DNA from 3 places in the Escherichia marmotae genome. Region 3 is predicted to be linked to each of the others. Evidence: predicted binding sites of a transcription regulator. Region 3 holds the regulator's gene; each other region holds the start of a gene.

The links. The regulator CRP, encoded in region 3, controls carbon source genes, mostly activating them, when cyclic AMP is high. The targets are predictions, from matches to a motif close to ATGTGANNNNNNTCACAT.
Region 1: a site for CRP is predicted at 3,498-3,515, ahead of C1192_RS08215 (ABC-F family ATPase). Genes of this name have one in related genera too.
Region 2: a site for CRP is predicted at 1,368-1,385, ahead of C1192_RS01250 (CidA/LrgA family protein). Genes of this name have one in related genera too.

What each region holds. Positions count from the first base shown of each region.
Region 1 is NZ_CP025979.1:1,576,736-1,584,099, reverse strand. Features, by position in the region: gene opgE (phosphoethanolamine transferase) at 1-259, opposite strand, end outside; gene mntS (manganase accumulation protein MntS) at 527-655, opposite strand; gene mntR (manganese-binding transcriptional regulator MntR) at 841-1,308, shown strand; gene C1192_RS08225 (anion transporter) at 1,305-2,423, shown strand; gene ldtB (L,D-transpeptidase) at 2,481-3,401, opposite strand; gene C1192_RS08215 (ABC-F family ATPase) at 3,620-5,212, shown strand; gene C1192_RS08210 (DUF1479 domain-containing protein) at 5,434-6,693, opposite strand; gene ybiV (sugar-phosphatase YbiV) at 6,844-7,364, opposite strand, start outside.
Region 2 is NZ_CP025979.1:244,489-251,852, reverse strand. Features, by position in the region: gene yohP (small membrane protein YohP) at 1-32, shown strand, start outside; gene dusC (tRNA dihydrouridine(16) synthase DusC) at 213-1,160, opposite strand; gene C1192_RS01250 (CidA/LrgA family protein) at 1,434-1,832, shown strand; gene C1192_RS01245 (CidB/LrgB family autolysis modulator) at 1,829-2,524, shown strand; gene cdd (cytidine deaminase) at 2,654-3,538, shown strand; gene sanA (outer membrane permeability protein SanA) at 3,734-4,453, shown strand; gene C1192_RS01230 (DUF2542 family protein) at 4,456-4,695, shown strand; gene C1192_RS01225 (NAD(P)-dependent oxidoreductase) at 4,824-6,062, shown strand; gene preA (NAD-dependent dihydropyrimidine dehydrogenase subunit PreA) at 6,056-7,291, shown strand.
Region 3 is NZ_CP025979.1:2,806,348-2,813,711, forward strand. Features, by position in the region: gene C1192_RS14620 (ABC transporter ATP-binding protein) at 1-993, shown strand, start outside; gene C1192_RS14625 (hydrolase) at 993-2,015, shown strand; gene C1192_RS14630 (YheU family protein) at 2,009-2,227, shown strand; gene C1192_RS14635 (phosphoribulokinase) at 2,281-3,150, shown strand; gene C1192_RS14640 (OsmC family protein) at 3,205-3,609, opposite strand; gene crp (cAMP-activated global transcriptional regulator CRP) at 3,911-4,543, shown strand; gene C1192_RS14655 (YccS/YhfK family putative transporter) at 4,594-6,684, shown strand; gene argD (bifunctional acetylornithine/succinyldiaminopimelate transaminase) at 6,794-7,364, opposite strand, start outside.

The DNA of each region.
Region 1 (7,364 bases), 1.2 Mb from region 3:
AGTTAGGCGCGCCGTAGGCCTGAGCAAAGGGGAAATAACAAGCTGCCACTAACGAACTGACGCCGATCAGGACTTTTTGCACGCGAGGCAATGTCCGCCATAGCAAAAGCAAAATAGCCGTAAACGCGGCGGTGTAGAGCAAACTGAAGGGATAGCCTAAGCTGAGATTAATTAATAGCGACTGTAAAAAGTAGAACGCAGTCCACGGGCTAAATACCCGGCTACGGGTAACAAGCGATTCTTTGAGGGTTAAATTCATATGCCACTATCGTAACAAACGCCATGTGCTCACCCTGGCGTCAAGGGTCAATACCTGCAAGAGTGCGAGAAGAGAGTGGAGTGGTCCGCATCCGCGAGCCGCAATATACGCAGGGCTGCAAGAAGATAGAGCGAGCCGCCGCTCAGGTCAACTACTGACGAAAAAATCTTTTGCGAAGAGGATAGCAAATCCGACAAAAAGTGGGGTTTTTCAAGCCAAACAATGTTTCTGCTAAAAGCTGGAGTGAAGCGGCGTACCGCGACGCCGCTATTTATTGGAGGGTTTATCTTGCTGCGGTTTGTTGTTGACCATATCGCACAACATCGAGAGCAGCATTAACCGCACTTTAAAGGGGGAGTAACTAAACACGCGTATACACCTCTTGAACTCATTCATAAGACCTCCTGACTTGCTAATCCCGTCGATCCATGAGGGATGATTGCATTACATACAGATATAGCACAGGCTATATTATATAGCTATTGCTAAAACGTTAAATTTTTGTGCCTTCACAACTCTGGTTTACAATGTGCGCACGAAATGAGAGCGCTATATATGTGTCACCATAATGAGGAAGCACAATGAGTCGTCGCGCAGGTACGCCAACAGTAAAAAAAGTGACGCAGTTAGTGAACGTGGAAGAGCACGTTGAAGGGTTTCGCCAGGTCAGAGAGGCACATCGTCGCGAGCTTATCGACGATTACGTTGAGCTGATTTCTGATTTGATTAGAGAAGTGGGAGAAGCACGTCAGGTTGATATGGCCGCCCGTCTGGGCGTCTCTCAACCGACGGTGGCTAAAATGCTCAAGCGGCTGGCAACAATGGGGCTAATTGAAATGATCCCCTGGCGAGGCGTGTTTTTGACTGCGGAAGGGGAAAAGCTGGCGCAGGAAAGCCGTGAGCGGCATCAGATTGTCGAAAATTTCTTGCTGGTGTTGGGCGTCAGCCCGGAAATCGCCCGTCGTGACGCGGAAGGTATGGAACACCATGTCAGTGAAGAGACGCTGGACGCCTTTCGTTTGTTTACCCAGAAACACGGTGCCAAATGAGCCTGCCTTTTTTACGCACGATACAAGGCGATCGCTTTTTTCAGTTATTAATTCTTGTTGGTATCGGATTAAGTTTTTTCGTTCCTTTCGCACCAAAGTCCTGGCCTGGCGCTATCGACTGGCACACCATCATCACCTTAAGTGGCCTGATGCTGCTGACCAAAGGTGTGGAGTTAAGCGGTTATTTTGATGTGCTGGGGCGTAAAATGGTGCGCCGTTTTGCCACTGAACGTCGACTGGCAATGTTTATGGTGCTGGCGGCGGCGCTACTTTCTACGTTTCTGACCAACGATGTTGCGCTGTTCATTGTTGTTCCGCTGACCATTACGCTAAAGAGACTGTGTGAGATCCCGGTTAATCGGTTGATTATATTCGAGGCGCTGGCGGTGAATGCCGGATCGCTGCTGACGCCGATAGGCAACCCGCAAAATATTCTTATCTGGGGACGCTCTGGCCTTTCGTTCGCCGGTTTTATTGCACAAATGGCACCGCTGGCTGGCGTGATGATGCTGACACTATTGCTGCTGTGCTGGTGTTGTTTCCCTGGAAGGGCGTTGCAGTATCATACTGGTACGCAAACGCCGGAGTGGAAGCCGCGACTGGTGTGGAGTTGTCTGGGACTGTATATCGTTTTTCTTACGGCGCTTGAGTTGAAACAAGAGCTATGGGGGCTGGTGATTGTAGCAGCGGGATTTGCGCTGCTGGCACGTCGCGTGGTGTTGAGTGTGGACTGGACGCTGCTGCAGGTGTTTATGGCGATGTTTATCGACGTCCATTTGCTGACCCAACTTCCAGCTTTACAGGGCGTGTTGAGTCACGTGAGTCATTTATCCGAACCCGGATTATGGCTAACGGCAATTGGTTTATCGCAGGTGATCAGTAATGTGCCGGGCACAATTTTGCTGCTGAACTATGTGCCGCCGTCGTTGTTACTGGCCTGGGCGGTAAATGTCGGGGGTTTTGGTTTGTTACCGGGATCGCTGGCAAATTTGATTGCACTGCGTATGGCGAACGATCGTCGTATCTGGTGGCGTTTCCATCTCTATTCGATACCAATGCTGTTGTGGGCGGCGCTGGTAGGATACGTTTTGTTAGTTATGCTCCCGGTTGGATAAGCGCTGGAAAATAAAAAAGGCGGATTATCAGTCCGCCTTTTGCTTAAGTTTTGAAGATTAATTCAGACGAACTGGCATCCCGGAACGGTTTTGAATAGCCTGGTCCAGAACCGCCTGATCAACATCTGGCTGACCGGTCACGGTCTGTACGCTCTTCGTCAGGGTAATTGGTACAATTTCCTGACCTTCAAACTGAGCTTCGGTCGTAGACAGCGGGTTATGGACTTCAATATAACGGCTGCCGTCTGGCTCGGTGGTCGCTTTCACTGGTTCATCAATAAACTGTACGCGCGTACCAACAGGCACTTTCTCGAACAGGAATTTGATATCTTCGTTACGCAGACGCACACAACCGTGGCTTACACGCAGGCCGATACCAAAGTTGGCGTTGGTGCCGTGGATAGCGTACAGGCGACCGATGTACAGAGCGTACAGCCCCATTGGGTTATCCGGACCAGCCGGAACAACAGCCGGAAGCGGTTCGCCTGCTGCACGGTATTCCGCATGCATTTTGGCGGTCGGTGTCCAGGTCGGGCCGGCTTTCTTACGTTCTACTTTGGTGGTCCAGTTGATAGGCGTGTCTTTACCTAACTGACCAATCCCGATCGGCAGCACGATAACGGTGTTAGTCCCTTTCGGATAGTAATACAGACGCATCTCTGCGCTGTTAATTACAATACCTTCATGAACCGTGTCTGGCAGGATCAGTTGCTGCGGAATGTTCAAGACGGTGCCGCCTTTCGGCAGGAAGGTATCCACACCAGGGTTCGCTTCCATCATATTGGAAAGCCCCATCTGATACTCGGCCGCAAAATACTCCAGCGGCTGGGTATTGCCTTCTGGAATGGTGATCACCTGATTCTGACCAACCAGGCGACTCCCGTCGGTTGGCAGAGGATAAGTTACCGCTGACGCGGTACTGCAAAAGCCGACAACAGCGAAGGCCGCTGCGAATAACGTTTTCAATTTCATATTCATGTTAAGCGAGATTTCGTGCCTGCCAGGCCATTAGGTTGAGAATATTAGAGTATTGGAAGCGCATTATATGTTCATTCCTGCTAACAGTGAAATCAGATGTGTACGAAATCACATTTTTTGCCTTTGGGAAGAGTGTAGACCTTAAGCGGCGAGCGGGATCTTCTTTCAGACTTATGGCATAATACGCGGTTTGTCATATCTCTTTTCAGGATACGCCTGTGTTAGTTTCCAGTAACGTCACCATGCAGTTCGGCAGTAAGCCGTTGTTTGAAAACATTTCCGTCAAATTTGGCGGCGGCAACCGTTACGGCCTGATTGGCGCGAACGGTAGTGGTAAATCCACCTTTATGAAGATCCTCGGCGGCGACTTAGAGCCGACGCTGGGCAACGTTTCCCTCGATCCCAACGAGCGCATTGGTAAACTGCGCCAGGATCAATTTGCCTTTGAAGAGTTCACCGTGCTGGATACGGTGATCATGGGGCATAAAGAGTTGTGGGAAGTGAAACAGGAGCGCGACCGCATCTATGCTTTGCCGGAAATGAGCGAAGAAGATGGCTACAAAGTTGCCGATCTGGAAGTGAAATACGGCGAAATGGACGGTTACTCTGCGGAAGCACGCGCCGGTGAGCTGCTGCTTGGCGTGGGTATTCCAGTGGAGCAACACTACGGTCCAATGAGCGAAGTGGCTCCAGGCTGGAAACTGCGTGTGTTGCTGGCGCAGGCGCTGTTTGCCGATCCGGATATTCTCCTGCTCGACGAACCAACCAACAACCTGGACATCGATACCATTCGTTGGCTGGAGCAGGTGCTGAACGAGCGTGACAGCACCATGATCATCATTTCGCACGACCGTCACTTCCTCAATATGGTCTGTACGCACATGGCGGATTTGGATTACGGTGAGCTGCGCGTTTATCCGGGTAACTACGATGAGTACATGACGGCGGCGACCCAGGCACGCGAACGCCTGCTGGCTGATAACGCCAAGAAGAAAGCGCAGATTGCCGAGTTGCAGTCCTTTGTAAGCCGCTTTAGCGCCAACGCGTCGAAATCTCGTCAGGCGACTTCACGTGCGCGTCAGATTGATAAAATCAAACTGGAAGAGGTGAAAGCCTCCAGCCGGCAGAACCCGTTCATTCGTTTTGAGCAGGATAAGAAGCTGTTCCGTAATGCGCTGGAAGTAGAAGGCCTGACTAAAGGGTTTGATAACGGTCCGCTGTTTAAAAATATCAACCTGCTGCTGGAAGTGGGTGAAAAGCTGGCAGTACTCGGCACCAATGGCGTCGGTAAATCGACCCTGCTGAAAACGCTGGTAGGGGATCTGGAACCGGACAATGGTACTGTAAAATGGTCAGAAAATGCGCGTATTGGTTACTACGCACAGGATCATGAATATGAGTTCGATAATGATCTGACCGTGTTTGAATGGATGAGCCAGTGGAAGCAGGAAGGCGATGACGAGCAGGCGGTACGCAGCATTCTCGGTCGTTTGTTGTTCAGCCAGGACGACATCAAAAAGCCTGCTAAAGTACTTTCCGGTGGTGAAAAAGGCCGTATGTTGTTTGGTAAGTTAATGATGCAGAAACCGAATATTCTGATCATGGACGAACCGACCAACCACCTGGATATGGAATCCATCGAGTCGCTGAACATGGCACTGGAACTGTATCAGGGCACGCTGATCTTTGTTTCTCACGACCGTGAGTTCGTAAGCTCCCTGGCGACCCGTATTCTGGAAATCACTCCGGAACGCGTGATCGACTTTAGCGGCAACTACGAAGATTATCTGCGTAGCAGAGGGATCGAGTAAGTTATTGCCCGTCACCCCGATACAGTCGGGGTGACGGCGGCTGAGGACAAACGCAAGATTGCCTGATGCGCTACGCTTATCAGGCCTACGCAGTCCCTGCAATATATTGAATCTGCAAGATTTTGTAGGTCGCATCCGGCATTAACAAAGCGCACGTTGTCAGCTCTCTGAGTAACATCGAACCGACTTCCTTAACCTCACTTCCACTAATCTATCAACTTTCACACGTCCATGCCCAGCGCGCGTTTACCGTGAACGTTCAGATCCTCCAGCGTAAAGCGGCCTTCCCAGTTTGCTTCATAATCTTCACGTGGGAAGTCACCCGGCGAGACGCCTTTTTCCAGTGCCTTTCTGTCCTTGTGCGCATAAGCCCGGTTTTTCTCGCACATCGGCGCGGCGGGAATATACATCACGTTCCCCCAGCCTTGTTGATTGTCTACCGGCGCGACGGAGTGAATCACATCGCAGTGCCACCAGACGGAATCCCCCGCTGTTATTGCCGGAATTGACGTGAGTGCTTTTATCAACAATGGGTGCCATTTCTCTGAAATTGGCAGAACCTTACCAGGCGCGACACCGCACAGCTCGTCGTCCGGTACGTCATCCAGTAACGGACGCAGTAAAACGTATGCCATCGCTTCCGGGATTGGCACCACATGTAATAATCCCTGGCCAGGCAACATATCGGAGAGCGCCGTCCAGCCCTGAAACGTGCGGAACACCGAACATTTGGTGGTGTTATCTACGGTGTATTCTTCTACATCGGTACGATGCGCAGCATCCCACGGATCATAATCATCAAAATTACCGTTGAAAACATTGGCAAAAACGCGCTGATAAGCGGGTAATAACCAGCGTTCCAGAGCACCAGAATCGGTGTGTGCGCCCAGACCTTTGGACGTCGTGCCTGGTGGGCGACGGCGAATTCTGTCCGGATAAATCACGCTGACATCGGGATCAAACCATTGTTTGCCGTTGCTTTCAGATTTCCACAGGCGGTTAAGGAAAGATTGAACCGCAGACATATTGTCGCTCTGCCGCGCTTGCATCTGCGCCTGTGACCAGTAAATGGGATAGATTTCGGGGCGAGAAGCTTCCAGCGAACCGAAAAAACTGTCGCCAGGACCTCTATACACATCATCAAAGTGATTGGCATCAAGGTAGTTGAGCATTGCGCGATCCCACGCCAGCGCCTGCTCACGAGGGAAATGGCCTTTTATTACCGCACAACCGCGGCGCTTAATTTCATTGCGAGTGACATTGTTTACTGTACCGGCTGCAATATCCCTATAAGAGATCTCCGGCCAAACCGGCAATCCTTGTGCTTTCAGGGCATCTATTTCTGCTACACGCGCTTCGATTTTTGCTGAGAGTTTATCGAAGACATGTTGCACATCACCGATCTGCTGTCGCAGCTCCGCTTTCATCTTACGGATAGCCGCTTTCGTATCTGTTGGCAGTGTCTCACAGGTAAAAGTCATATCAACCTCGCATCTTTCATTCGAAAGTAAAAATTATTACGATTGATACTTTAAGTTAAAAATAAGTTAACACAAGATAAAAATCTTGAGTCACTGCACAAAGCGAGAAAAAAGAGAGAGGCCGGAGGGGGCGCTCCGGCCAGGGGAAGATTACTTATTGAAAGGATCTGTGTTATCCAGCACCGCCTGAATCACATTCAGCGCGCCGTCATGATTATTATCATCGGTAGTGTAACGGGCGATGTGTTTAATGTTTTCCGCTGCATTGCCCATCGCAAAAGAATAACGCGCCATTTTCAGCATCTCTGCGTCGTTACCGCTGTCGCCAATTGCCACCACATTTTGCGGCGACAGATCCCAGCGTTTCAGTAACCGTGAAATGCCGTTCGCTTTATGCAGGCCGGGAATAATCAGGTCGATAAACCCAAAGCCACTGGTAACGGGTTTCATTATGCCGTCGAGCGCAACGTGCAGTTTGTCAACTACCTGCGGGATCTGCTCATCCGGCAGGTTAAGTGAAAACTTGAACAGAACATCATCAATGTCCTGATAATCTTTTACCGGTTTCAGGCGATGGTAGTGTTTTGCCATCAATGCAACGAATGATTCAGGGGCATTTTCACTGATGTATGCACTTTGCAGACCGCAGGCAACAAAATTGAGCTGTTTAT
Region 2 (7,364 bases), 2.1 Mb from region 3:
TGGTGACTGGCGTATTTAAGATGATATTTTAAAATTAATTAATGTCATCAGCTCCGAAAATAACGAGGATATTTCAGTCTCTCATCCTGTTGCGCCCCTGTCATGTACATTGCTTCATATAATCACTGGCGCAAGGAGCACGCAGGGGGTGGATAATCACCTCCTCCCCCTGCCCCCCGGCTTATCCCTTATGGCTATCGGGTCGATGATTTTTAGAGTTTTTCTATATCAATCGCCTGAATAGCCCTTGCAATATCAGGGGAATTATTCAACACCCGAACATGATGAAATAAATCCGTTGCTTCATCATATTCTTTACGCAAATAACTCAACCACTGCTTAATCCGTGCGACGTGATATAACCCGGTATCGCCCTGTTTTTCCAGACGGGTATATTTTTGCAGCAATGCAACGACCTCCGGCCACGGCATCCGCGGTTCGTTATATTTCACCACTCGGCTCAGGTTAGGAATATTAAGCGCCCCACGCCCAATCATCACCGCGTCACAACCGCTGATAGCTATACATTGTTGCGCACTCTGCCAGTCCCAGATTTCTCCGTTGGCAATAACCGGAATGGCCAATCGCTGACGAATATCGCCTATCGCCTGCCAGTCGATATGCTCCGCACGGTAACCCTGCTCCTTTGTCCGCCCATGAACGACCAGTTCCGTAGCCCCAGCCTGCTGGACAGCATCGGCAATTTCAAACTTCTTATCACCGCTGTCCCAACCAAGCCGCACTTTCACACTGACGGGTAAATGCGCCGGTACAGCTTCGCGCATCGCTTTTACCCCCTGATAGATAAGTTCAGGATCTTTGAGTAACGTTGCCCCGCCGCCACTGCCGTTAACCGTTTTCGACGGGCAACCGCAGTTGAGATCCACGCCCCAGGAACCCAACTCCACCGCACGGGCGGCGTTCTCTGCTAACCATTGCGGGAACTGCCCCAGCAGTTGTACCCGCACCAGTGTCCCGGAAGGCGTTCGACTGGCGTTTTGCAGCTCAGGACAAATGCGATGAAAAACTTTTACCGGCAGCAGTTGATCCACCACGCGGACAAATTCGGTGATGCACAGATCGTAGTCATTAACTTCGGTCAGTAATTCACGCACCAGGGAGTCAAGCACACCCTCCATCGGTGCCAGTAACACACGCATATCATCACCCGCAAAAAAATGAGGCGCTATGGTAGCGCCTCCGGTCAACGGATTAAAGGTCTGCAGAGAGGGATTGCTGCAAACTACAATCCCTCTCTATGCTTGATGTATGGCTGGCGCGCTTTCTGATCTGCAAAAGTATGGTATGCCTGAGTTCGCTGCTCACATCGTCATGCCCTGGTGCGAAAAATAAGCGATGTTTTCTTAATGTGATCGGTAGCACATTTTACAGATTAATTGTATGATGAATCCATCTCATCTGGGGTGTTGATTATGAGTAAGACACTGAACATTATCTGGCAATATTTACGCGCTTTTGTCCTGATTTATGCCTGCCTGTATGCAGGCATTTTCATTGCTTCCCTGCTACCGGTAACCATTCCGGGCAGCATCATCGGGATGCTAATCCTGTTTGTCCTGCTGGCCTTGCAAATTCTTCCGGCGAAGTGGGTCAATCCGGGGTGTTACGTACTGATTCGCTATATGGCACTGTTGTTTGTGCCAATTGGCGTAGGCGTAATGCAATATTTTGATTTGCTACGCGCACAGTTTGGCCCGGTGGTGGTTTCCTGTGCCATTAGTACGCTGGTGGTTTTTCTGGTGGTGAGCTGGAGTTCGCACCTGGTACACGGTGAACGTAAAGTCATAGGTCAGAAAGGATCAGAAAAATGATGGCGAATATCTGGTGGTCATTACCGCTGACATTGATTGTCTTTTTTGCCGCCCGCAAACTGGCAACACGGTATAAGTTTCCGTTGCTTAACCCGTTGCTGGTGGCAATGGTGGTGATCATTCCTTTTTTAATGCTGACCGGCATCTCTTACGACAGCTACTTTAAAGGTAGCGAAGTGTTAAACGATCTGTTGCAACCGGCGGTGGTCGCACTGGCCTATCCTTTATATGAACAACTGCACCAGATCCGCGCGCGCTGGAAATCCATCATCACTATCTGTTTTATCGGTAGCGTGGTCGCGATGGTGACGGGGACTTGCGTAGCATTGTTGATGGGCGCTTCACCGGAAATCGCTGCATCAATATTACCGAAATCGGTTACCACACCAATTGCGATGGCCGTTGGTGGCAGTATTGGCGGTATTCCGGCAATCAGCGCGGTTTGTGTGATTTTTGTCGGTATTTTGGGTGCGGTGTTTGGTCATACGCTACTCAATGCGATGCGTATTCGTACCAAAGCAGCGCGTGGCCTGGCGATGGGGACGGCCTCTCACGCCCTCGGAACAGCGCGCTGTGCCGAGCTGGATTATCAGGAAGGCGCATTTAGTTCGCTGGCGTTGGTGTTATGCGGGATTATTACCTCGCTGGTTGCACCATTTCTTTTCCCGATTATTCTGGCAGTAATGGGCTAAAATTTGCGATGCGTCGCGCATTTTTGATGTAAGTTTCACGCGTTGTATAATTAATGAGATTCAGATCACATATAAAGCCATAATGGGTTCGTAAACTGTTATCCCATTACATGATTATGAGGCAACGCCATGCATCCACGTTTTCAAACTGCTTTTGCCCAACTTGCGGATAACTTGCAATCTGCACTGGAACCCATTCTGGCAGATAAGTATTTCCCCGCGTTGTTGACCAGAGAGCAGGTCTCTTCGCTGAAGAGCGCAACGGGGCTGGACGAAGACGCGCTGGCTTTCGCACTGCTACCACTGGCGGCGGCCTGTGCCCGCACGCCATTGTCGAATTTTAATGTTGGTGCCATTGCGCGCGGCGTGAGTGGAACCTGGTATTTTGGTGCCAATATGGAATTTATTGGCGCAACAATGCAGCAAACCGTTCATGCCGAACAAAGCGCAATCAGCCACGCCTGGCTGAGCGGTGAGAAAGCGCTCGCGGCCATCACCGTTAACTACACACCTTGTGGTCACTGCCGTCAGTTTATGAACGAACTGAACAGCGGGCTGGATCTACGCATTCATCTGCCGGGCCGCGAAGCGCATGCGCTGCGTGACTATTTGCCGGATGCCTTTGGGCCGAAAGATCTGGAGATTAAGACACTGCTGATGGACGAGCAGGATCACGGCTATGCGCTGACTGGCGATGCGCTTTCTCAGGCGGCAATTGCCGCGGCCAACCGTTCGCACATGCCTTACAGCAAGTCTCCAAGCGGCGTGGCGCTGGAATGCAAAGACGGTCGTATTTTCAGTGGTAGCTATGCTGAAAACGCCGCATTCAACCCAACTCTACCGCCGTTGCAGGGCGCATTAATTCTGTTAAATCTCAAAGGTTATGATTACCCGGATATTCAGCGGGCGATTCTGGCAGAAAAAGCCGATGCGCCGCTGGTTCAGTGGGATGCAACCTCGGCAACGCTGAAAGCTCTCGGTTGTCACAATATCGACCGCGTGCTTCTCGCTTAAGCCCGGTGCCGGATGCGGCGTGAACGCCTGATCCGGCCTACAGAGTGCAAAATTTCGTAGGCCGGATAAGCGTAGCGCATCCGGCATTTCTACTCACCCTGGTGTCGAAAATCCCGGCAAACAGTTTGCCGTTTCTTGCGCAAAGCCCACAGGTAAAGTAGCCTGATTGAAATTCCCCAAGATCGAGTTTTCAGCATGTTAAAGCGCGTGTTCTACAGCCTGTTAGTCCTGATCGGCTTGCTGCTGTTGACAGTGCTCGGCCTCGATCGCTGGATGAGCTGGAAAACTGCGCCTTATATCTACGATGAATTGCAGGATCTCCCCTACCGCCAGGTCGGCGTGGTACTTGGTACGGCAAAATATTATCGTACTGGGGTGATTAATCAGTATTACCGCTATCGTATTCAGGGTGCAATAAATGCCTATAACAGCGGTAAGGTGAATTATCTATTACTTAGCGGTGATAACGCATTACAGAGTTATAACGAACCGATGACCATGCGCAAAGATTTAATTGCCGCTGGCGTCGATCCGGCTGATATTGTTCTCGACTACGCCGGTTTTCGTACCCTGGATTCCATCGTGCGTACACGCAAGGTGTTCGATACCAACGACTTCATTATTATTACTCAGCGTTTCCACTGTGAGCGGGCATTATTTATCGCTCTGCATATGGGTATTCAGGCGCAGTGCTATGCCGTACCGTCACCAAAAGATATGTGGTCAGTACGTATTCGCGAATTTGCCGCCCGCTTCGGTGCGCTGGCTGACCTTTATATTTTTAAACGTGAACCGCGCTTTTTAGGACCACTGGTCCCTATTCCGGCAATGCACCAGGTGCCCGAAGATGCGCAGGGTTATCCCGCCGTCACGCCAGAACAGTTACTTGAATTACAAAAGAAACAAGGAAAGTAGTTATGGATGTTCAGCAGTTTTTTGTCATTGCCGTTTTTTTCCTTATCCCGGTATTTTGTTTTCGCGAAGCATGGAAAGGCTGGCGTGCTGGCGCAATTGATAAACGGGTTAAAAATGTGCCGGAACCGGTGTATGTCTGGCGTGAAAAAAATCCCGGTCTCTTCTTTGCTTATATAGTGGCGTATAGCGGCTTCGGTATTTTATCCATCGGTATGATTATTTATCTTATTTTTTACCGATAATATTATTTCTCGCCCACTGTTAACTATTGAGAATAATTATTATTTCCCCCGCACGCTTAGCCTTAATATCAGCACGTTATATTTACTATACGTTCGCCTTAATTACCCATAGCATTAAGGAAGATCACATGCCGCAACAAAATTATCTGGATGAACTCGCTCCGGCTTTTACGCCTTTACTGGCGATTAAAGAAGCCTCTCGTTGTTTATTATGCCACGACGCCCCTTGCAGCCAGGCGTGCCCGGCGCAAACCGATCCGGGAAAATTTATTCGCTCAATCTATTTTCGTAATTTTAAAGGCGCTGCCGAGACTATTCGCGAAAATAATGCCCTCGGTGCCGTTTGTGCCAGAGTGTGCCCCACAGAAAAATTATGCCAGAGCGGTTGTACCCGCGCAGGTGTCGATGATCCGATTGATATTGGCCGCTTACAGCGTTTTGTTACTGATTTCGAACAACAAACCGGAATGGAAATTTATCAACCGGGCAGTAAGACGCTTGGTAAAGTAGCGGTTATCGGTGCTGGCCCTGCTGGGCTGCAGGCCAGCGTGACGCTAACCAACCTGGGTTACGACGTCACGGTTTACGAAAAAGAAGTACAACCAGGCGGCTGGTTGCGTAACGGCATTCCACAATTCCGTTTGCCGCAGTCGGTGCTGGATGCGGAAATCACCCGTATCGAAAAAATGGGTGTAACTATTAAGTGCAACTGTGAAATTGGCAAAACGCTCTCGCTGGAGCAACTGAAAGCAGAAAACCGCGCGGTACTGGTAACCGTGGGGTTATCGCGTGGTTCCACCCTGCCGCTGTTTGAGCATAGCGACGTTGAGATTGCCGTCGATTTCCTGCAACGCGCACGCCTGGCACAAGGCGATATCAGCATTCCACAAAGCGCATTAATTATTGGCGGCGGCGATGTCGCGATGGACGTTGCCAGTACGCTGAAAGTTCTCGGTTGTCCGGCGGTGACCTGCGTGGCGCGTGAAGAATTAGATGTGTTTCCGGCAAGCAAGAAAGAGTTCACCGGTGCTCAGAAATTGGGGGTATCGATTATCGATGGCTTTACGCCTGTGGCGGTAGATGGCAATAAAGTGACGTTTAAACATGTTCGTTTACCGGGCGAGCTGACGATGGCGGCAGACAAAATTATTCTCGCCATCGGTCAACATGCCGAACTTACCGCTTTTGCTACACTGGAACCCCAACGTAACACTATCGAAACGAAAAATTACCAGACCCGTGACCCGCAACTGTTTGCCGCTGGCGATATTGTTGAGGGTGATAAAACCGTGGTCTATGCCGTGAAGACCGGGAAAGAAGCCGCCGAGGCGATCCATCACTATTTAGAGGGAGCTTGCTCATGTTAACGAAAGATCTTTCTATTACCTTTTGCGGCGTGAAGTTTCCCAACCCGTTCTGCCTCTCTTCTTCGCCAGTAGGCAATTGCTATGAGATGTGTGCCAAAGCCTACGACACCGGCTGGGGCGGCGTGGTATTCAAAACTATCGGCTTTTTTATCGCTAACGAGGTTTCGCCACGTTTTGATCATCTGGTGAAAGAAGATACCGGTTTTATTGGCTTCAAAAATATGGAGCAGATTGCCGAACATCCGCTGGAAGAGAATCTGACCGCTCTGCGTCGGCTGAAAGAGGATTACCCGGACAAAGTGCTGATCGCCTCGATCATGGGGGAAAATGAGCAACAATGGGAAGATCTGGCGCGTCTGGTGCAAGAAGCTGGCGCGGATATGATCGAATGTAATTTCTCCTGCCCGCAGATGACTTCTCATGCGATGGGTAGCGATGTCGGGCAAAGCCCGGAACTGGTAGAGAAATATTGTCGGGCGGTGAAACGTGGTTCAACGCTGCCGATGCTGGCGAAGATGACGCCGAATATCGGTGATATGTGCGAAGTGGCGCTGGCGGCTAAGCGTGGCGGTGCAGATGGCATTGCAGCGATTAACACCGTTAAATCCATCACCAATATCGATCTGAATCAGAAAATCGGTATGCCGATCGTTAACAGTAAATCGAGTATTTCCGGTTATTCCGGTAAAGCGGTGAAACCGATCGCCCTGCGCTTTATTCAGCAAATGCGCACGCATCCGGAGCTGCGCGATTTCCCGATCAGCGGTATTGGCGGCATTGAAACCTGGGAAGACGCGGCAGAGTTTTTATTGCTCGGCGCGGCTACACTGCAGGTGACCACCGGAATTATGCAGTACGGTTATCGGATTGTGGAAGATATGGCGAGCGGGTTATCGCATTATCTTGCCGATCAGGGATTTGACTCGTTACAGGAGATGGTGGGTCTGGCGAATCACAATATTGTCCCGGCGGAAGATTTAGACCGCAGTTATATCGTCTATCCCCATATCAATCTTGATAAGTGTGTCGGCTGCGGGCGCTGTTATATTTCCTGCTACGACGGTGGTCACCAGGCGATGGAATGGGATGAGAAAACACGCACGCCACATTGTAATACTGAGAAATGCGTCGGTTGTTTGCTTTGCGGTCATGTTTGCCCGGTTAGCTGTATTGATCTCGGGGAAGTGAAGTTTAAGAAGGGAGAGAAAGAACATCCGGTAACGTTGTAGGACGGATAGTAGGACGGATAGTAGGACGGATAAGACGCACCAGCGTCGCATCCGACATTTGACACCAACTGCC
Region 3 (7,364 bases):
CTGCCTAATCCATTGCTGAAGATGGAAAAGGTCAGCGCGGGTTATGGCGATCGCATTATTCTCGACTCGATCAAACTGAATCTGGTCCCCGGTTCGCGCATTGGTCTGTTAGGCCGCAACGGCGCAGGTAAATCAACATTAATCAAATTGTTAGCCGGTGAACTTGCGCCGATTAGCGGTGAAATTGGCCTGGCGAAAGGGATTAAACTCGGTTACTTCGCCCAGCATCAACTGGAATACCTGCGCGCAGATGAATCGCCCATTCAACATCTGGCGCGTTTAGCACCGCAAGAGCTGGAACAAAAACTGCGAGACTACCTCGGTGGCTTTGGTTTCCAGGGCGATAAAGTAACGGAAGAAACCCGCCGTTTCTCCGGTGGGGAAAAAGCACGGCTGGTGCTGGCGCTGATCGTCTGGCAGCGTCCGAATCTGCTGCTGCTCGACGAACCGACCAACCACCTTGACCTCGACATGCGCCAGGCACTAACCGAAGCGTTGATCGAGTTTGAAGGCGCACTGGTTGTCGTTTCGCACGACCGTCACTTACTGCGTTCCACCACTGACGATCTCTATCTGGTTCACGATCGTAAAGTCGAACCGTTCGATGGCGATCTGGAGGATTATCAACAGTGGTTGAGCGACGTTCAGAAGCAGGAAAACCAATCTGACGAAGCGCCGAAAGAAAACGCTAACAGCGCCCAGGCACGTAAAGATCAGAAGCGTCGGGAAGCAGAGCTGCGTGCGCAAACCCAGCCGCTACGTAAAGAAATCGCCCGTCTGGAAAAAGAGATGGAAAAGCTGAATGCACAACTGGCACAGGCAGAAGAAAAATTGGGCGACAGCGAGCTATATGACCAGAGCCGTAAAGCAGAACTGACCGCTTGTCTGCAACAGCAAGCCAGCGCCAAATCCGGGCTGGAAGAGTGCGAAATGGCATGGCTGGAAGCCCAGGAGCAACTGGAACAAATGCTGCTGGAAGGCCAAAGCAACTAATGGCGCAAGTAACGACGACCGATCTTAACGACGCCAGCAGTAGTGCTGAATTCACCCCCATGCGTGGCTTCAGTAATTGCCATCTGCAAACCATGCTGCCGCGTCTGTTTCGTCGTCAGGTGAAATTCACCCCACACTGGCAGCGGCTGGAATTGCCTGACGGTGATTTTGTCGATCTCGCGTGGAGTGAAGATCCCACACAAGCGCAACATAAACCGCGTCTGGTGGTTTTTCATGGTCTCGAAGGCAGTCTGAATAGCCCTTACGCACATGGTCTGGTCGAGGCAGCGCAAAAGCGTGGTTGGCTTGGCGTAGTGATGCATTTTCGCGGTTGTAGCGGTGAACCAAACCGGATGCACCGCATTTATCACTCTGGTGAGACGGAAGATGCCAGTTGGTTTTTACGCTGGCTGCAACGCGAATTTGGTCATGCGCCAACGGCTGCCGTGGGCTATTCGCTTGGCGGTAATATGCTGGCTTGTCTGCTGGCTAAAGAAGGCAATAACGTCCCGATTGAGGCGGCGGTAATTGTCTCCGCGCCGTTTATGCTGGAAGCCTGTAGCTATCACATGGATAAAGGCTTCTCCCGCGTTTATCAGCGTTACCTGGTGAATCTGTTAAAAGCCAATGCAGCGCGTAAACTGAAGGCGTACCCCGGAACACTGCCGATAGATCTCTCGCAGTTGAAATCGGTGCGCCGCATCCGCGAATTTGACGATCTGATCACCGCCAAAATTCACGGCTATGCTGACGCCATCGACTATTATCGTCAGTGTAGCGCCATGCCGCTGCTCAATCGGATCGCCAAACCGACACTAATTATTCATGCCAAAGACGATCCGTTTATGGATCATCAGGTGATCCATAAACCGGAAAATTTACCCACGCAGGTGGAGTATCAACTGACCGAACATGGCGGTCACGTTGGCTTCATTAGCGGTACGTTACTCCACCCGCAAATGTGGCTTGAGTCACGCATTCCTGACTGGTTATCAATGTATCTGGAGGCGAAATCATGTTGATTCCCTGGCAAGACCTCTCCCCCGAAACGCTGGAAAATTTAATTGAAAGTTTTGTGTTACGCGAAGGCACAGATTATGGTGAACATGAGCGTACACTTGAACAGAAAACCGCCGACGTCAAACGCCAGCTACAATGCGGAGAAGCGGTGCTGGTATGGTCGGAGCTGCACGAAACGGTCAATATCATGCCGCGTAGTCAGTTTCGCGAATAACCTGCAACCGTCGGCGGACAAGATAATAATGATAGCCAGGTCATGGAGTTACTATGTCTGCCAAACATCCGGTCATTGCAGTAACAGGATCCAGCGGCGCGGGGACCACCACCACCAGCCTCGCGTTTCGTAAAATATTCGCGCAGTTAAATCTGCATGCAGCCGAGGTGGAAGGCGACAGTTTTCACCGTTACACCCGCCCGGAAATGGACATGGCGATCCGCAAAGCGCGCGATGCCGGGCGGCATATCAGCTACTTCGGTCCCGAGGCCAACGACTTCGGCCTGCTGGAACAAACCTTCACTGAATACGGGCTGAGCGGCAAAGGCCAGTCGCGCAAATATCTGCACACCTACGATGAAGCCGTGCCGTGGAACCAGGTGCCCGGTACGTTTACCCCGTGGCAGGCGCTGCCAGAACCGACCGATGTGCTGTTTTATGAAGGATTGCACGGCGGCGTGGTTACGCCACAACATAACGTCGCGCAGCATGTAGATTTATTGGTTGGGGTCGTGCCTATCGTTAACCTGGAGTGGATTCAAAAACTCATCCGCGATACTGGCGAGCGCGGACACTCACGAGAAGCAGTGATGGACTCGGTAGTGCGCTCAATGGAAGACTATATCAACTACATCACGCCGCAGTTTTCCCGCACTCATATCAACTTCCAGCGCGTCCCCACTGTTGACACGTCTAACCCTTTCGCTGCAAAAGGCATCCCGTCGTTGGATGAAAGTTTTGTGGTGATTCATTTTCGTAATCTGGAAGGGATCGATTTCCCTTGGCTGCTGGCGATGTTACAAGGCTCATTCATTTCCCACATCAATACGTTAGTGGTGCCGGGAGGTAAAATGGGTCTGGCAATGGAGTTAATTATGCTGCCGCTGGTACAACGACTGATGGAAGGGAAGAAAATCGAGTAAATGTTCTTATATGCCGGATAAAATAATATCCGGCATCATATTTTAATCATTAAATCACGCGGCTATCACTTCATAGGAGTGGGTAATATTCACGGCTTTCTCTAGCATCAGCGCTACCGAACAATACTTCTCGGCAGAGAGATCCACCGCTCGCGAAACCGCCGCGTCCTTCAGGTCGTGACCTGTGACGATAAAATGCAAATTGATGTGCGTAAACAGGCGCGGTGCCTCTTCGCGACGTTCAGAGGTCAATTTTACTTCACAATCGACCACATCCTGACGCCCTTTTTGCAGGATAGAAACCACATCAATGGCGCTGCAACCGCCTGCCGCCATCAACACCATTTCCATCGGACTTGGCGCTTTATCGCCAGAATTACCGTCCATTAAAATCTGGTGACCCGAGGCTGACTCGCCCAAAAAAGTTAACCCTTCGACCCACTTCACACGCGCTTGCATAATCGGAACTCCATTGCGTCAATTTTCCTGACAGAGTACGCGTACTGACCAAATCGCGCAACGGAAGGCGACCTGGGTCATGCTGAAGCGAGACACCAGGAGACACAACGCGAAAGCTATGCTAAAACAGTCAGGATGCTACAGTAATACATTGATGTACTGCATGTATGTAAAAGACGTCACATTACCGTGCAGTTCAGTTGATAGCCCCTTCCCAGGTAGCGGGAAGCACATTTCGGCAATCCAGAGACAGCGGCGTTTTCTGGCTCTGGAGAAAGCTTATAACAGAGGATAACCGCGCATGGTGCTTGGCAAACCGCAAACAGACCCGACTCTCGAATGGTTCTTGTCTCATTGCCACATTCATAAGTACCCATCCAAGAGCACGCTTATTCACCAGGGTGAAAAAGCGGAAACGCTGTATTACATCGTTAAAGGCTCTGTGGCAGTGCTGATTAAAGACGAGGAGGGTAAAGAAATGATCCTCTCCTATCTGAATCAGGGTGATTTTATTGGCGAATTGGGCCTGTTTGAAGAAGGCCAGGAACGTAGCGCATGGGTACGTGCGAAAACCGCCTGTGAAGTAGCTGAGATTTCCTACAAAAAATTCCGTCAATTAATTCAGGTGAACCCGGATATTCTGATGCGTCTCTCCGCACAGATGGCGCGTCGTCTGCAAGTCACTTCAGAGAAAGTGGGCAACCTGGCATTCCTCGACGTTACAGGTCGTATTGCACAGACACTGCTGAATCTGGCGAAACAACCCGATGCCATGACTCACCCGGACGGTATGCAAATCAAAATTACCCGTCAGGAAATCGGTCAGATTGTTGGCTGTTCTCGTGAAACCGTGGGACGTATTCTGAAGATGCTGGAAGATCAGAACCTGATCTCTGCACACGGAAAAACCATCGTCGTTTACGGCACCCGTTGATCCCATCGGAGTGCCGCGTTACCTGGTAGCGCGCCGTTTTGTTTAAGCCGATGTGGCGCAGACTGATTTATCATCCCGACATCAACTACGCACTACGACAAACACTGGTGCTATGTTTGCCCGTGGCCGTTGGTCTATTGCTTGGCGAATTAAGACTCGGGCTGCTCTTTTCTCTCGTCCCCGCCTGTTGCAATATTGCGGGGCTTGATACTCCTCATAAGCGTTTTTTCAAACACTTAATCATTGGTGCGTCGCTGTTTGCCACTTGTAGCTTGCTAACGCAACTGCTGCTGGAAAAAGATATCCCCCTACCCTTTCTGCTGACGGGGTTAACGTTGATACTTGGCGTCACTGCTGAGTTAGGGCCATTGCATGCAAAATTACTTCCCGCATCGCTACTCGCCGCCATTTTTACCCTCAGTCTGGCGGGATATATGCCGGTCTGGGAACCGTTGCTCATCTACGCGTTAGGCACGCTCTGGTATGGACTGTTTAACTGGTTCTGGTTCTGGCTCTGGCGTGAGCAACCGTTACGCGAGTCGCTTAGCCTGCTGTACCGTGAACTGGCGGATTACTGTGAAGCCAAATACAGCCTGCTTACTCAGCACACCGATCCCGAAAATGCTCTGCCACCATTGTTGGTGCGTCAGCAAAAAGCGGTCGATTTAATTACCCAGTGTTATCAGCAAATGCATATGCTTTCCGCGCAAAATAATACGGACTACAAGCGGATGCTGCGTATTTTCCAGGAGGCGCTGGACTTACAGGAACATATCTCGGTCAGTTTGCATCAGCCGGAAGAGGTGCAAAAGCTGGTCGAGCGGAGCCATGCGGAGGAAGTTATCCGCTGGAATGCACAAACTGTCGCCGCCCGCCTGCGCGTGCTGGCTGATGACATTCTTTATCATCGCCTGCCGACACGTTTTACGATGGATAAGCAAATTGGCGCGCTGGAAAAAATCGCCCGCCAGCATCCGGATAACCCCGTGGGACAATTTTGCTACTGGCACTTTAGTCGCATCGCCCGCGTGCTACGAACGCAAAAACCACTTTATGCCCGCGATCTGCTGGCAGATAAACAGCGGCGAATGCCGTTACTCCCGGCGCTGAAAAGCTATCTTTCCCTGAAATCGCCAGCGCTGCGTAATGCCGGACGATTGAGTGTGATGCTAAGTGTTGCCAGCCTGATGGGCACCGCGCTGCATTTGCCGAAATCCTATTGGATATTAATGACGGTATTATTGGTGACGCAAAATGGTTATGGCGCTACTCGCCTGCGGATTGTGAATCGTTCTGTGGGAACCGTGGTCGGGTTAATCATTGCGGGTGTTGCGCTGCACTTTAAAATTCCCGAAGGTTACACCCTGACGTTGATGCTGATTACCACGCTCGCCAGCTATCTGATATTGCGTAAGAACTACGGCTGGGCGACGGTCGGTTTTACCATTACCGCTGTGTATACCCTGCAACTGCTGTGGCTGAATGGTGAGCAATACATCATCCCACGCCTCATTGATACCATCATCGGCTGTCTGATTGCCTTCGGTGGCACGGTATGGCTGTGGCCGCAGTGGCAGAGTGGTTTACTGCGCAAGAACGCCCATGACGCCTTAGAAACTTACCAGGAGGCTATTCGTCTGATCCTCAGTAAAGATCCGCAACCCACGCCACTTGCCTGGCAGCGAATGCGGGTGAATCAGGCGCATAACACCCTGTATAACTCGCTGAATCAGGCGATGCAGGAACCGGCGTTTAACAGCCATTATCTGGCAGACATGAAACTGTGGGTAACACATAGTCAGTTTATTGTTGAACATATCAATGCCATGACCACACTGGCGCGGGAACACCGGTCATTGCCGCCGGAACTGGCGCAGGAGTACTTGCAGTCTTGTGAAATCGCCATTCAGCGTTGTCAGCAACGACTGGAATATGATGAACCGGGTAGTTCTGGTGACGCCAATATCATCGACTCGCCAGAGATGCTGCCACACGAAGGTGCGTCCGGCACGCTGGAGCAGCATTTACAACGCGTTATTGGCCATCTGAATACGATGCACACCATTTCAGCAATGGCCTGGCGGCAGCGACCACACCACGGGATTTGGTTGAGTCGCAAGTTGCGGGATTCGAAGGCGTAATTTATTCATCGCCAGAACAAAATCGAGGGTCAGATAAGGCACATACGCCGTATCCGACGCCCTTTGCCTGGTGCGACGCTTACCGCGTCTTATCAGGCTTACTCCCGTTTTACGCCGCAATCACCTTCGCCACTGCGCGGGCAAAACGCTGCATCCCTTCGTCGATATCCGCATCTTCCACCACCAGCGACGGCGCAAAACGCACCACATCTGGTCCGGCGTTCAGCACCATTACACCTGCATCCGCACCCGCATAAAGGAAATCACGCGCCTTACCTTTGTATTGTGGTTTCAACTCCGCACCAATCAACAGCCCCATGCCGCGAATATCGCTAAACACATCGTACTGCTGATCAATCTTCTGCAAATGCTCAACAAAACGCTGACGTTTCGCCTGAATGCCTTCCAGCACGACCGGCGTATTGATGATATCAAACGCCGCCCCAGCGACCGCACAGGCTAGTGGATTACCACCGTAGGTGGAACCGTGCGAGCCAGGATGAAACGCAGACGCAATCTCCGCCGTGGTCAGCATGGTGCTAATCGGGAAACCACCGCCTAACGCTTTGGCGGAGGTCAGGATATCCGGCGTCACGCCGTAGTGCATATAGGCAAATAAATCGCCTGTCCGCCCCATCCCGCACTGCACTTCATCAAATACCAGCAATGCCTGATGTTGA